DNA from 2 places in the Nonomuraea sp. NPDC052265 genome. Region 1 is predicted to be linked to the other one. Evidence: riboswitches for the same ligand, from Rfam matches in the RefSeq annotation. Region 1 holds a riboswitch; the other holds the start of a gene.
What was found. A riboswitch is a leader RNA that binds a small molecule or an ion and turns the genes downstream of it on or off. The one in region 1 is predicted to bind thiamine pyrophosphate.

Region 1 (7,437 bases):
CGCCACCGGATGTGGGGGTGGGGGTGGGGATGGGGCCGGAGAGGGCGGCGGTCAGGGCCGGGTACCAGGCGTCGGACATCTTCTGGTCGCCGGAGGCGTTCGGGTGCACGCCGTCGTAGGTGTCGGTGCTCGTGCTGAAGCCCGTCCACAGGTCCACCACCGTGATCGGGGACTGGGCGGTGGTGGTGGCGGCGGCCCAGGCGGGGATGGCGTTGTCGAAGGCCACGACGCGTTGCGCGCAGTCGGGACAGGTGGGCGGGTTCATCGGGATGATCCTGGCGACGAGGATCTTCATGGCGGGGTTGCTCGCCCGCATCTGGTTCACCAGGGTGGTGAACGCGCCCAGGATCGTCGCGGCGGCGATGTTGCTCCACACGTCGTTGGTGCCGAGGTGCATGACGACGATGTCGGGCCTGGTGGCCGCGAGCCAGCCGGAGGACGCTGATCCTGCGCATGTGTCCACTCCCGTCCCGTGGTCTGCGCAGATGGTAGGAGCGGGCGGGGAGACGGGGAAGGCCGCCGTCCGAACGGAAGGCGGCGACCTGCGGGAACGTCCCCTACACCGATGTAACTTTCACGATCGCGAGCGGGCCGGGCGCGTGGTGCAGCATGGCCTGGCTGATCGAGCCGATGAGCATGCCCTTCAGCGTGCCGTGCCCCCGGCTGCCGACGACCAGCAGGTCGGCGCCGGACGCCGCCTCGCGCAGCACCTCGACGGGATGGCCGTGCACGACGTCCTCGATCACCTCCACTCCGGGGTGGCATTGCCGGGGAATGGCGAGGAAGGCCCGCAGGGCCTCGCGGGTCTCGCGTTCGGCCTCCGGATCGGCGGGCTCGAAGCCGGAAGCGTGCGGCCAGGCCCAGGCCTCCACCGCGCGCAGCCGGGCGCCGCGCAGCTCGGCCTCGGCGAAGGCGAACTTCAGCGCGCGCAGGCTCCCCTCGGAGCGGTCCACGCCGACCACCAGCTCCCCGCGCGGAACGGCGGGCGGATCGCGGACCAGGACGACGTCCGTCTGGGCGTGCGCGGCCACCCCGTGGGCGACCGAGCCGAGCAGCAGCCCCCGGACGCCGCCCAGGCCGCGACTGCCGACGACGAGCAGTTCGGCCTGCTCGGCGGTCTTGATGAGCGCGGCGCGGGGATCGCCGGGCACGAGCTCCGTGGTCACCTCGGCGCCCTGCTCGCGGGCGTGCCGCTCGGCGGCCGCGAGCACCTCCTGGGCGCCGTCGCGCATCCACTTGCCCACCTCCGCGTACCGGCCGGAGATCGGGTGGCAGACCCAGTCGGGCACCACGTGGGCCACGGTCAGCGACACCCCGCGCAGCACTGCCTCCTTGGCGGCCCAGTCGACGGACAGCAGTCCGGTCGGCGAGCCGTCGACTCCTGAGACGATCATGGTCAGGCCACGTAACATTCCACTTCGGCGCGGCGGTAGGCCAAGCCCTGTCTGGTGGACTCTTCGATGCACGCGCGCTCGGTCTTGCTGAGGAGCAGTTCGCCGCAGACCGTCACGCCGGAGTACGTCCGGCAGTCGAGTGAACGGTTGCGCCGGCCGATGCGGTAGTTCTCCTTGACCGCCTGCCTGCACTTGTCGCGCAGGGTCTGCGTGTCGGCGTAGCGGCACTGGGCGGTCAGCGTCCGGTATTGCTGCTTGCTCACTTCCTGCTGCTCGATGCCGTCCCCAGAGGCGGCAGCCGGTCCGATCGTGGTCAGAGCCACGATCGCGGCCACAGCGGCGATCTTCATCATAGTTCCCCTGAGGGGGTCCGTACCGCCAGGGGCGATCGTCAAACCTTGGGCTGATCGCCATGCTGACGCTCCGGTACGACGAGCCCGCCCCCGACTGGGAAGGACACGTCCTTCCGATCGGCAACGGAGCGCTCGGCGCGTGCGTGTTCGGGAACCTCGGGACCGAGCGCGTCCAGCTCAACGAGAAGTCGTTGTGGACCGGCGGTCCGGGCAGCGCGGAGCCCGGCTACCGGCGCACGCTCGACCTGGAGACGGCGGTGGCCGCCGTGACGTACGAGGACGCCGACGGCATGCCGTTGACCAGGGAATATTTCGCCTCGCACCCGGCGGGCGTCATCGTCGGAAGGCTGACCGCGGGGCCCTCGGGACGGGTGGGGTTCACGTTGCGGTTCGGCACCGCGCACCCCGGCGGGGAGGATGTGACCGCCGAGGCGGGGCGGCTGCGCGTCCGGGGCGTGCTGACCGACAACGGCCTGGTGTGCGAGGGCCAGGTCCAGGTGCTGACCGAGGGCGGCACCCGTACGGACGAGGGCGACCGCGTCGTCGTGACCGGCGCCGAGAGCGCGGTGTTCGTGTTCTAGGCGGCCACCGATCACGCGCCCGTCCACCCCGGCTACCGGGGCCCGTACCCGGCGGCGCGGGTCACGGCGGCCGTGGACGCGGCGGCGCGCCGGCCGCACGAGGAGCTGCGGGCCGAGCACGAGGCCGACCACGGGCCCTGTTCGGCCGGGTACGCCTCGACCTCGGCCAGGTCATGCCCGATGGGCGGACGGCCTCCCGGTCGAGGTCAGGCTGTCGTCGGCGCGCGGCGGGGCCGCCCGGCTGCGCGGCCCCGGGTTCGCGCTCGACCTGGAGACTAGGGCGGGGGAGCGTTACGCGCTGTCGCCAGCACGCTGAACCACGTGCGGTGGGTGACGCTCGACTCGTGCCAGGCGACCGCGAACCCGGCCGCGTCCAGCGCCGCGAGCAGGTCGCCGGCGTCGCGGTTGACGAACCAGCGCTCGTACTCGGTCCGGTACGGCACCGGCTCCCACCCCTCGCGGTCGCCCAGAGCGGTGGTCAGCGCGAGCACCCCGCCCGGGCGCAGCGTCGCGTGCCAGGCCCGCAGCGTCGGCACGGTCTGCTCGGACGGCACGTGCACGAGGGCCGCGGCCGACCAGACGCCGTCCAGGGACGCGGGCGCCAGCGGCGGGTGCCGTAGATCGCCCAGAACGATGGGAACGCCTCGCCCGGCGGCGAGCCTGGCCATCCCGATCGACAGGTCCACGCCCACGGTGGACAGGCCGCGTCCGGTGAACCAGGCCGACTCGCGCCCCGGGCCGCATCCCAGGTCGGCGACCGTGGCTCCGGCGGGCAGGGATGTGGCGAACCGCTCCCGGAAGGCCGCGAACGCGGGTAGAGGGTCGGTGAACTGCTCGTCGAACTGGTCGGCGATGTGGTTGTAGGTGGCTGTCGTGTGCGCAATGGGATCAGACATCCTCTTGATCCTGCCACGCGCGGAGTTATGATCGCGGTTGACCAACGCGGGAGCCCGGTGCGGACCGGGCTGAGAGGACGGCTGTCAGCCGCCGACCGCCAGAACCTGCTCCGGATAATGCCGGCGAAGGGAGTTTGCGCGATGAGCGACGCGCGCTTTTCCAAGATCCACATCGGTGACCTCCAGGTGCCCATGCGCGAGGTCAGGCTGTCGAACGGCACGTCGGTGCGGCTCTACGACACATCCGGGCCGTCGCGTACCGACCGCTCGGCGTGGGGGTCGCCGGTCACCCAGCTCGGCGCCGCGCGGCGCGGGGTGATCACCAAGGAGATGGAGTTCGTGGCCGTCCGGGAGGGCATGACCCCCGAGTTCGTACGGCAGGAGGTCGCGGCGGGCCGGGCGGTCATCCCCGCGAACGTCAACCATCCCGAGTCCGAGCCGATGGCGATCGGCAGGAACTTCCTCGTCAAGATCAACGCCAACATCGGCAACTCGGCCGTCACCTCCTCGGTCGAGGAGGAGGTCGAGAAGATGACCTGGGCCACCCGCTGGGGGGCCGACACCGTCATGGACCTGTCCACCGGGCCGAACATCCACGACACCCGCGAGCAGATCATCCGCAGCTCGCCCGTGCCGGTCGGGACCGTGCCGATCTACCAGGCGCTGGAGAAGGTGGGCGGGCGTCCGGAGGCGTTGTCGTGGGAGGTCTACCGCGACACGCTGATCGAGCAGTGCGAGCAGGGCGTCGACTACGTGACGGTGCACGCGGGCGTGCGGCTGGCGTACGTGCCGCTGACCGTCCGGCGCAGGACCGGGATCGTCTCGCGCGGCGGGTCGATCATGGCCGCCTGGTGCCTGGCCCACCACCGCGAGAGCTTCCTGTACGAGCACTTCGACGAGATGTGCGCCCTGCTGGCCCGCTACGACGTGACGTTCTCGCTGGGCGACGGGCTGCGCCCGGGATCGATCGCGGACGCCAACGACGAGGCCCAGTTCGCCGAGCTGCGCACGCTGGGCGAACTGACCAAGGTCGCGCACGCGCACGACGTGCAGGTGATGATCGAGGGTCCCGGCCACGTGCCCATGCACAAGATCAAGGAGAACGTCGACCTGCAGCGCGAGCTCTGCGACGACGTGCCGTTCTACACCCTCGGCCCGCTCGTCACCGACATCGCCCCCGGCTACGACCACATCACCTCGGGCATCGGCGCCGCCATGATCGCCTGGTACGGCACCGCCATGCTCTGCTACGTCACCCCCAAGGAGCACTTGGGCCTGCCGAACCGGGACGACGTCAAGACCGGCGTGATCACGTACAAGATCGCGGCGCACGCGGCGGACCTGGCCAAGGGCCACCCGCAGGCCCAGGCGTGGGACGACGCGCTCTCCGACGCCCGGTTCGAGTTCCGCTGGGAGGACCAGTTCGACCTCTCGCTCGACCCGGACACCGCCCGCGCCTTCCACGACGAGACCCTGCCCGCCGCGCCCGCCAAGACCGCGCACTTCTGCTCGATGTGCGGCCCGAAGTTCTGCTCGATGAAGCTCAGCCACGAGGTACGGGCGGGCATGGCCGGCAAGGCGGCCGAGTTCACCCGCAAGGGCGGCACGATCTACCTGTAGCCCGCCGCGGCGACCGGCTACCTGTAGCCCGCCGCGGTCAGCCGGGCAGCGTCTCGCCGCCGATCGGGGCCAGCACCTCGCCCGTGTAGTACGAGGACAGCCGGTCGGCGGCGAAGAACACGTACGAAGGGGCGATCTCGTCGGGGTCGGCGGCCCGCTTCATGGGCACCTGCGCGCCGAACTTCTCCACCTTCTCCTCCGGCATCGTGGCCGGGATCAGCGGCGTCCAGACCGGGCCGGGGGCGACGGCGTTGATCCTGATGCCGCGCTCGACCAGGTTCTGGGCCATGGAGTAGGTGAAGGCGTTGATCGCGCCCTTCGTCGCGGCGTAGTCGATGAGGTTCCTGTTGCCGCGCAGGCCGTTGATCGAGGAGGTGTTCACGATCGCGCCGCCCTCCCGCAGGTGCGGCAGCGCGGCCTTGGTGACGCGGTAGTAGCTGTGGATGTTGACCGCGAACGTGTGCTCCCACTGCTCGTCCGGCAGCTGCTCCAGCGAGTCGACCGGTGCCTGGTAGGCCACGTTGTTGACCAGCACGTCGAGGCCGCCCAGCTCGGCGACGGCCTGCTCCACGACCGCCACGCAGTGGTCGCGGTCGCCCAGGTCGCCGGGCAGCAGCACGCAGCGCCGCCCCTCCCGCTCGACCAGCCCGCGGGTGTGGTTGGCGTCGTCGTGCTCGTCGAGGTAGGCGATGGCGACGTCCGCGCCCTCCTTGGCGAACGCGACCGCCACCGCCCGGCCGATGCCCGAGTCACCGCCGGTGATCAGCGCCTTCTTGCCCGCCAGCAGGTCCCTGCCCTCGTAGCCGCGCATCTCGTCGCGCGGCTCGGGGGACATCTCGCTCGTACGGCCCGGGTACGGCTGGCTCTGCGGTGGTGGTGTCTCTGACATGTCCGGCGATCTTCCCTCGGCGGGGTATCGGTAACGTCATGCCTTGCCCAGATCAGTCCTTTCTGAAGAGCTGTACCTCCTTCCACACCCTTTTGTGCTCGACCAGCCTGGTGTCGAAGACCTTCGTCCCGGCCTCCTGGGCGTACGTGGCCAGTTCGCCGCTCTTGGCGCGCTTGAGGAAGCCGGCCTGCTCCTTGAGCCGGGCGCGGACGGTCTCGACGGCGGTGGCCAGCGTGTCGCCGTCCTCCCAGCGGTCCAGGTCGGCGGCGAGCAGGTTGGCCGCCGCGGTCGCCCTCGTTGACCGTCGCGAAGGGCATGAGGTTGCGGAACGACAGGTAGGCCATGGCGGCCGTGGGCGCGTCGGAGGCGTTCGGCACCGAGGCGGCCTCGTCGAACATGCTCGCGAGCTGGCGTCCCTCGATCTGCTCGGCGGGCAGCAGCGCGGCCAGTTCCATGACCCGCGACTGGAGGTCCTTGCGCACGGCCTCCTTCAGCGCCTTGACCGCCTGGGGGCCGGTGGCGGCGTCCGAGACCAGGTGGTTGGCGTGCTGCGTCTCGATCGCCCAGGCGGTGGTGTGGCAGCCCATCCTGGCGACGCCCGGCGGGGCGGGCGCGCGCCCGTTGATGACCAGGGACTCCTTCAGCGCCGGGTCGAAGTCCACCACCAGGTTCGTGTCGGCGGCCTCGGACGCCCAGGTGGCCGGCCTCGGGTCGACGGCGATCGGCGGCAGGCCGGCGAGCCGCGCCGTGATGCTCTCGATCAGCGGCGGGAACTCCTGCGGGACCGTCCTCTTCGGGAACAGCTCCGGGTACTCCCTGCGCAGCGCCCCCTCGAACTGCTTGACCATCATCTCCGCTGGGCGGCCGGCCGAGCTTGCCGTCCACCGGATCGGGGGTGGTGACCAAGCTCGACGTTCCGGCCGGCCGGATGAGAGGTTCCTCATCCGGGGCTCAGGGTGGTCTCCTCGGGAGGGCGCACGCTCGACCTCATGAAACGCGTGATGCTCATTCTCGTGGCGCTGACGGCGGCGGGGTTCCTCTCGGCCGGGTGGGTACGGGCGGCTGACGACGGGCCCGACTTGGGGGAGTCCGTCACGGTCTCGTCCTCGCCGGGGACGCCGGTCGGCGACGTACGGCCGTTCTCGTCGCCGGGAACCGAGGCGGAACCCGTCAAGCCGCCCGCGCCGAAGCCCGGAGGCGGCGATGATGATGGCGACGACGACCACCATCGCGCCTGGGCCGGCGGAGACGACGACGACGCTTTCAAGGGCGGCGACCACGATGACGATGACGACGATGACGATGACGACGGCGACGACGATGACGACGGCGACGACGATGACGACGACGGCGACGACTGAGCGGGGGGTCGGATGCGGGTGAGTGCCCGCGCCCGGATCGTGGGCTGGATGCTCGCCGTGGTCGGCCTGGCCCTGGCGGTCTCGATCTTCGCGACCTGGACCGTCCTGCTCGCCCGCCTCGACGACCGGATGAACCTGGAGTTCACCAACGAGGCCGAGAAGCTGCGCAGGTACGCCGCCACCGCCCACGATCCCCGTACCGGCCGTCCGGTCTCCGACGTGCGGGAACTGCTCACCGGCTACCTGGCGATCAACTCGCCCGACCGCTGGGAGACCTTCTTCAGCATGGTGGACGGCAGGGCCGACCGGATCACCGCCGTCACGCCCCCGGCCCGGCTCGACA
Region 2 (7,437 bases), on a different contig from region 1:
CCAGATCGGGCCGCAGCAGAAGTAGTCGACGCCCTCCTCCACGGCCGCGGCGGACGCCTCGGCGATGGAGTGGGTGGACCGGCCGATGACGATGTCGTCGCCGAGCATCTCTCGCGCGACCGTCACGGGAAGGTCGTCCTGCCCCAGGTGGAGCACGTCGGGCCGGGCGGCGTAGGCGATGTCCGCCCGGTCGTTGACGGCCAGCAGCTTGCCGTGCCGGTCGCAGGCGTCGCGGAAGACTTCCAGGAGCGCGAGTTCTTCGCGTGCCTCCAGGCCCTTCTCCCGCAGCTGGACGATGTCCACGCCGCCGGCCAGCACCGAATCGAGGAACTCTGCCAGGTCGCCGCGGTCGCGGCGGCCGTCGGTGCAGAGATAGAGGCGGGCCTCAGAAACCGAGGGCCTGGGCACGCCGCTTGACCTCCGTGTGACGGCCGGCCTTGATCGCCTCGATGGGCGACCCCGGCAGGGACTCGTCTGGGGTGAAGAGCCAGCGCAGCGACTCGACGTCGTCGTAGCCGGCGTCCAGCAACACGGTCAGTGTGCCGGGCAGGCCCTTCATCACGTCCTTCCCGTCGAGGAACACCGCGGGCACCTGTGGCCCGCCGCCGCCGCGGCGTACGCCGAGCAGCTTGTGGTCCTTGAGGAGTTGCTTGGCCCGCCCGATCGAGAGGTCGAGGCGTGAGGCCACTTCGGGGAGAGTGAGCCACTCGTCGACGAGCTGGTCGGTCTCCCGGTCGATCTGTGCAACAGAAAGCGTCACGAAACCACAACTACCACATGCCGTCCTTGCTCAAACAACACAATCCCGTAGGGGGACCTCTGGATCTACCAGGCGTTCTGTGTCGAGGCGATGACCGCCTTCGATGATCCTACGGCCCTGCACGTAGTCCCGGGGCCGGTCGACGGCGAGCACCGCGGCGAGGGTGTCGCCGGACGTCAGCCAGACGGCCGACCACTTGCCCTCCGGCTCGCCGCGGTAGAGCAGGCGGTCGCCGGACGGGTGGTGGCCGATGTACTGGACCATGTGGCCGAACTGCTCGGACCAGAAGTAGGGCGCCGGGTCGTAGACGGCCTCCTCGCCCAGCAGGGTGGCGGCGGCGACCTCGGGCGAGCCGAGCGCGGTGTCCCAGTGCTCGACGCGGAGCCTGGTGCCGTAGCGGCGCGACCACCAGGCGGCGCAGTCGCCCGCGGCGACCACGCCCGGCATGGACGTGCGCAGGTGCTCGTCGGTGACGACGCCGTTGTGCAGGTCGATGTCGGAGCCGGCCAGCCATTCGACGGCCGGGCGCACGCCGATGCCGGTGACGACCACGTGGGCCTGGACGAACTCGCCGCCCACCAGCCGTACGCCGCCCTCGTCCACCTCGTCGACCATGGTGTTCAGGCGCAGGTCGATGCCCTCGTACCAGTGTCGCGTGCGGGCGCCGATCTCCGGGCCCACGGCGTTGGCCAGCGGGGTGGGACCGGCCTCGATCACGGTCACCGCGCAGCCGGCCCTGCGGGCGGCGGTGGCGACCTCGGCGCCGATCCAGCCCGCGCCGATGATCGCCACGTGGGCCCCGGCCACGAGCCCGGCGCGCAGCTCGTGGGCGTCGTCGAGGGTGCGCAGGACGTGCTGGGGGCCGTCGCCGGGCACGGTGATCGGCTCGGCGCCGGTGGCGATCACGAGGCCGTCGTAGCCGAGCTCGCCCTCGGTCGTCTCCAGGACGCCCTCGCGCAGGGCCTTGGCGGTCACGCCGGGCCAGAAGTCGATCTCCAGCGCGTCGAGGTCGGCCTCCAGGAAGCTGGAGTCGGCGGCGCCGGACAGGACGGCCTTGGACAGCGGCGGGCGGTCGTAGGGCCGATGGCGCTCCTGGCCGATCAGCGTGATCCGTCCGGTGAAGCCGCGTCCGCGCAGCGCCTCGGCGCTGCGCAGCCCGGCCAGGCCCGCTCCCACCACTACGACATGGTTCACGTTCATGACCATAACGGGGGCGGTGCCGGCACGTCGCACCGAGGCCGTAGGCTGGGAGCGCAAGACGCGCGGGAGTCCGGCCGTCACCGGGCTGAGAGGAAGGCTTGAGCGGGCCTTCGACCGCAAGACACCTGATCCGGATCATGCCGGCGAAGGGAGCGCGGATGAATGTGATCGTGGGCGGCGGGGTCGTCGGGTTGTCGATCGCCTGGCGGCTGGCCCGTGCGGGGCTGCCCGTCACGGTGGTCGACCCGGCCCCGGGGCGCGGGGCGTCCTACGCGGCGGCCGGGATGCTCGCCCCCGTCAGCGAGGTCGCCTACACCGAGGAGCCGCTGCTGCGGCTGGGGGCCGCGTCGCTGCGCCGGTGGCCGTCCTTCGCCGCCGAGCTGGCCGCCGACGCGGGGCTCGACGGCGGGTTCGGCACGGGTCTCGACAGCGGGTCCGGCGCGGGTCCCGGCGGGTTCGGCGTGCGTCCCGGTGGCGGGTTCGGGCGGGTGTCCGGGGGTGCGGGGCCGATGGAGGCCGCCCGTCGCGGGCTCGACCTGCGCGCCGACGGCACGCTCGACGTCGCCTTCGGGGCCGACGACCTGGCGGCGCTCGACGACCTGGCGGCGTTCATGGACAAGCTGGGGTTGCGGGTCGAGCGGCTGACCGGGCGCGAATGCCGCCGTCTGGAGCCCATGCTGGCCCCTTCGGTGCGCGGCGGGCTGCTGGCCCCCGGTGACGCCTGGGTGGACCCGCGCCGCGTCACGGCGGCGCTGCTGGCCGCGCTCGACCGGCTGGGCGTGCCCCTGGTACGGGCGCGGGTCGCCGGGCTGCTGCGCGACGGCGACACCGCGTCAGGGACAGGGGCGGGGGCCGAAGCCAGGGCCGACACCGTGACCGACAGCGTGATGGGCCCCGCGACGGGTGCTGTGGTGGGTGTGCGCCTAGATCCCGATCCCGGTCAGCCTGACGCCGCCGTGCGGGAGATCGCGGCCGAGCGGGTGGTGCTGGCCGCGGGGGCGTGGAGCGGGGAGCTGGCCGGGGTGCCCGTCCGGCCGGTCAAGGGGCAGATCATGCGGTTGCGCTCGCCGCAGCCGCTGCTCGGGCGGTGCGTACGCGGGACGGTGCACGGCGCGCCCGTCTACCTCGTCCCCAGGGGCGACGGTGAGCTGGTGCTCGGGGCCACGCAGGAGGAACTGGGGTTCGACACCCGGGTGACCGCGGGCGGGCTCCACGAGCTGCTGCGGGACGCCAGGGAGCTGGTCCCGGGGATCACCGAGCTGGAGGTCGCCGACGTGGTCGCCGGGCTGCGGCCGGGCACCCCCGACAATCTGCCGATCATCGGGGCGGGCGAGGTTCCCGGGCTGGTGCTGGCCACCGGCCACCATCGGGGCGGGGTCCTGCTGGCCCCCCTCACGGCGGCCCTGATCACAGCGGCCTTGACGACACCGGCCGTGGCGACACCAACCCTGCCGACACCGACCGACGCGACACCGACCGGCGCGACACCGACCGTGGTGACGGCGTCCCCGGGGGCGGCGGGGTCGGTGCCGGGGGCGGGGATTCTGACGGGTGAGGAGGGCGAGCTGGCTGTGCTGTGCTCGCCCGCGAGATTTCGGGATATTTCATGATTGTGACGATCAACGGCGCCGCACACGAGGTGGCCGACGGCACCACCGTGGCCCAGGCCGTACGAACGCTGACCACGGCCACCACCGGAGTGGCGGTGGCCGTGAACGACGAGGTGGTCACGCGCAGCTCGTGGGAGACGACGGCGCTCGGCGACCGCGACCGCGTCGAGGTCCTGACGGCGGTGCAGGGTGGATGAGCTGATCATCGCCGGGGAGAAGTTCTCCTCCCGGCTCATCATGGGCACCGGCGGCGCGCCCTCCCTGGAGGTGCTCGACCAGGCGCTGGTCGCCTCGGGAACCGAGCTGACCACGGTGGCCATGCGGCGGCTCGACCCGGGCGCCCGCGGCTCGGTCCTCGACGTGCTGCGCCGCCGCGACATCAAGGTGCTGCCCAACACCGCGGGCTGCTTCACCGCGGGCGAGGCCGTGCTGACGGCCCGGCTGGCCCGCGAGGCCCTGGGGACGAACTGGGTCAAGCTCGAGGTCATCTCCGACGAGCGCACGCTGCTGCCCGACCCGATCGAGACGTTCGACGCGGCCGAGCGGCTGGTGGCCGACGGGTTCGTGGTGCTGCCGTACATCGGCGACGACCCGGCGCTGGCGCGGCGGCTGGAGCAGGCCGGCTGCGCGGCCGTGATGCCCCTGGGAGCGCCGATCGGGTCGGGCCTCGGCATCAGGAACCCGCACAACATCGAGCTCATCGTGGAGGCCGCCGCGGTGCCGGTGATCCTCGACGCGGGCATCGGCACGGCCAGCGACGCCGCCCTGGCGATGGAGCTGGGCTGCGACGCGGTGCTGCTGGCCACGGCGGTCACCCGCGCGCAGCGGCCCGAGCTCATGGCCTCGGCGATGAGGGCGGCCGTGGCGGCGGGACGCCAGGCGCGGCAGGCGGGCAGGATCCCGCGCCGGCGCTACGCGGAGGCGTCCTCACCGACGACCCCCTAGGATCCGCCCCGAGATCCCCCGTAAGATCCATCGGAGGGCTCGGCTCGCGCCGGGTCCTCCCCCCGGTCGGGGCCGCTCTCCTGAGAACGTCTCCGCATCGGTTTCGGGCGCGCGGGCCCTGCCGGTGCCAAAACGCCCGTAAACTCTGGGGGGTGGTGGATAAGACGACTGCGGACCCCCTGGTCGGGCGGCTTCTCGATGGGCGCTACCGCATCGAGAGCCGAATCGCCCGGGGCGGTATGGCGACCGTCTACCTGGCGCTCGACGTCCGGCTGGACCGCACTGTCGCGCTGAAGGTCATGCACAGCTCGCTCGCCGAGGACCCGGCCTTCGTCCGCAGGTTCATCGGCGAGGCCAAGTCGGTCGCCAGCCTGTCCCACCCCAACGTGGTGCACGTCTTCGACCAGGGCACCGACACCGACGTCGTCTACCTGTCGATGGAGTACGTGCCGGGCCGGACGCTGCGCGACATCCTGCGCGAGCGCGGCAGGCTGCCCGCCCGCGAGGCGCTGGAGATCATGATCCCGGTGCTCGCCGCCCTGGGCGCGGCCCACCAGGCCGGGATGGTCCACCGCGACGTGAAGCCCGAGAACGTGCTGATGACCGACGACGGCCGGGTCAAGGTCGTCGACTTCGGGCTGGCCAGGGCCATCGAGGCGACCAACCAGACCCGTACCGGCGTGATGATCGGCACGATCGGCTACATGTCGCCCGAGCAGGTCACCACCGGCGGCGCCGACGTGCGCAGCGACGTCTACGCCGCGGGCATCATGCTGTTCGAGCTGGTGACCGGGCAGCAGCCCTACGACGGCGAGACGCCGATGTCGGTGGCCTACCGGCACGTCCATGACACGGTCCCGCCGCCTTCGTCGCTGGTGCCCGAGGTGCCGCCGCTGATCGACGCCCTGGTGGCGCACGCCACGGCCCGCGAGCCGCACGACCGCCCGGCCGACGCCACGGCGATGCTCGTCCAGGCGGTCGAGGCCCACCGGATGCTGCCCCGGCTGAGCACCCCGCCCGCCATGACGGCCGTGTTCAACCAGTCGATCCCGCCGCGGCCGAGCGGCGCGGGCGCACCCTCGATGCCGCTGGCCGCGCCCGCCCACACGCTGATCCAGCCGCGCGCCCAGGTGGCGCCGCCGGTGGCGCCGCCGCCGTCCAGGCGCTCGTTCCGGCCCAACTGGTTCCTGGTCGTGCTCGCCGCGGTCATGGTGGTCGCGGTGGCGCTGACCGGCTGGTACTTCTCCCAGACCAAGATGGTGCAGGTGCCCGACCTGGTCGGCCAGAACGTGGTGGTCGCCGAGCGGACCGCCACGAACAAGGGCTTCAAGATCCGCAAGGTCCAGGGCGAGTACGACGAGGACACCGCCGAGGGGCTGGTGCTGCGTACCGACCCCGAGGGCAAGACCGAGCTGGAGAGCGGCGGCACGATCACGCTGGTGCCCTCGCTCGGCCCCAAGCGGGTGATCGTCCCCAGCGTCAAGGGCCTGACCAGCGACGAGGCCCGCGTCAAGATCGCCGAGGCCGGGCTCACCGTGGGCAGCGTCAAGCGCCTGCCCAGCGCCGAGGTCGAGCGGAACAAGGTGATCCGCAGCTCCCCCGAGGCCGGCGAGAAGGTCAAGGAGGGCGCGAAGGTCGGCATCTTCGTGAGCGCCGGCATGGTGATGCCCGACGTGACCGGCATGCCGAAGGACGAGGCCGCCGCCTACCTGGGCGGCCAGGGCTTCCAGGTGCAGGTCAACGAGGTCGACGACGACGCCGAGCCCTGCACGGTCATCGCCCAGGCGCCGAAGTCCAGGTCCGAGGTGGACAAGGGCACGCCGGCGATGATCACGGTGTCGCGCTGCCAGACCGACTTCTGGGACTGGTTCAAGGGCGACAACGAGGCCCGCGACGACCAGGACTTCCGCCTGGTCCCCGCGGTCATCGGCAAGAACGTCAAGGACGCCAAGTCGGAGCTGGAGTCGCTGGGCTTCCACGTCCGGGTCAACCGGCTGGCCAACGGCGGCGTCGTCCAGTACCAGCGGCCGTTACCGAACAGCGAGCGGCCGCCCGGCGCGACCGTCTACCTCTGGCAGTAGCCGCCGAGGTCAGGCCAGGTGCCCGTGCAGGCGTACCCTGGCCAGCCCGCCGTCCGGATAGATGTCGACCCGTACGTGGGTGACCGGTTCGCGGTGGTCGAGGCGGAAGCGGTGGGGTGTGTCGGGCTGGAGCCGGGTCTTCGGCAGCAGCCCGATCTCGCGCCCGCCGGACAGCCCGGTGAGCGCGACGTGGCCGGGGGCGTTGAAGATCAGGTTCGTGGTGTCGATCTCGGCCAGGCGCACCAGGCCCGGCCCGGCCAGGCGGATGAGCAGCCAGTCGTTGCCCGGCTCCCGGCGGCGCGCGGTCTCCCAGCCCTCGGCCTGATGCCGGGCCAGGCCGGGGGCGATGACGTTGTCGGGCGCGGAGTAGAACTCGTCGGAGCAGGCGGTGACCAGGCCGCCGTTCTGGAGGGCGGCCAGGTCGAGGCTCAGGCCGTCGTGGACGGACAGGTCGGGGCGTACCTCGCCGTGCACGCGCAGTCGGGCGATGCCGCCGTCGGGGTACATGTTCAGGCGTACGTGGGTGTACCGGGTGTCGTCGCCGGTGACCTCGACGTGGTGCTCGGTGTCGCCCTTGAGCCCGGTCCTCGGGACGATCTCCGTCCAGTCGGCGGCGGCCAGCTCGTCAGGTGAGGGGTGGCCGGGCACGGCGGCGGCCTCGACCGAGGCGTACGGCGGGTAGTTGCCCTTGAACCAGGCCGTGTCGATCACCACGCCGCGGATCGCCCCGGGCAGGCCCAGCCGCACCAGGGCCCAGTCGTGGCCCGGGGTGCGGCGGCGGCGGGTCTCCCAGCCGTCGTACACCTGGCCCTTGTTGCCGAACGTCTCGGCGCGGAAGCCG

Region 2: another riboswitch for thiamine pyrophosphate. It lies ahead of ACIHAD_RS10600 (FAD-dependent oxidoreductase); the one in region 1 lies ahead of thiC (phosphomethylpyrimidine synthase ThiC).

Annotation. Positions count from the first base shown of each region.
Region 1 is NZ_JBIUBJ010000001.1:346,642-354,078, reverse strand. It holds gene ACIHAD_RS01745 (cellulose binding domain-containing protein) at 1-463, opposite strand, end outside; gene ACIHAD_RS01740 (universal stress protein) at 558-1,394, opposite strand; gene ACIHAD_RS01735 (hypothetical protein) at 1,397-1,747, opposite strand; gene ACIHAD_RS01730 (glycoside hydrolase N-terminal domain-containing protein) at 1,807-2,328, shown strand; gene ACIHAD_RS01725 (class I SAM-dependent methyltransferase) at 2,604-3,224, opposite strand; TPP riboswitch at 3,261-3,373, shown strand; gene thiC (phosphomethylpyrimidine synthase ThiC) at 3,366-4,844, shown strand; gene ACIHAD_RS01715 (SDR family oxidoreductase) at 4,882-5,733, opposite strand; gene ACIHAD_RS01710 (hypothetical protein) at 6,076-6,726, shown strand; gene ACIHAD_RS01705 (hypothetical protein) at 6,723-7,094, shown strand; gene ACIHAD_RS01700 (ATP-binding protein) at 7,107-7,437, shown strand, end outside.
Region 2 is NZ_JBIUBJ010000003.1:234,238-241,674, reverse strand. It holds gene thiE (thiamine phosphate synthase) at 1-408, opposite strand, end outside; gene ACIHAD_RS10610 (Rv2175c family DNA-binding protein) at 386-760, opposite strand; gene ACIHAD_RS10605 (NAD(P)/FAD-dependent oxidoreductase) at 791-1,960, opposite strand; TPP riboswitch at 2,013-2,129, shown strand; gene ACIHAD_RS10600 (FAD-dependent oxidoreductase) at 2,119-3,570, shown strand; gene thiS (sulfur carrier protein ThiS) at 3,567-3,767, shown strand; gene ACIHAD_RS10590 (thiazole synthase) at 3,760-4,515, shown strand; gene pknB (Stk1 family PASTA domain-containing Ser/Thr kinase) at 4,671-6,596, shown strand; gene alc (allantoicase) at 6,606-7,437, opposite strand, start outside.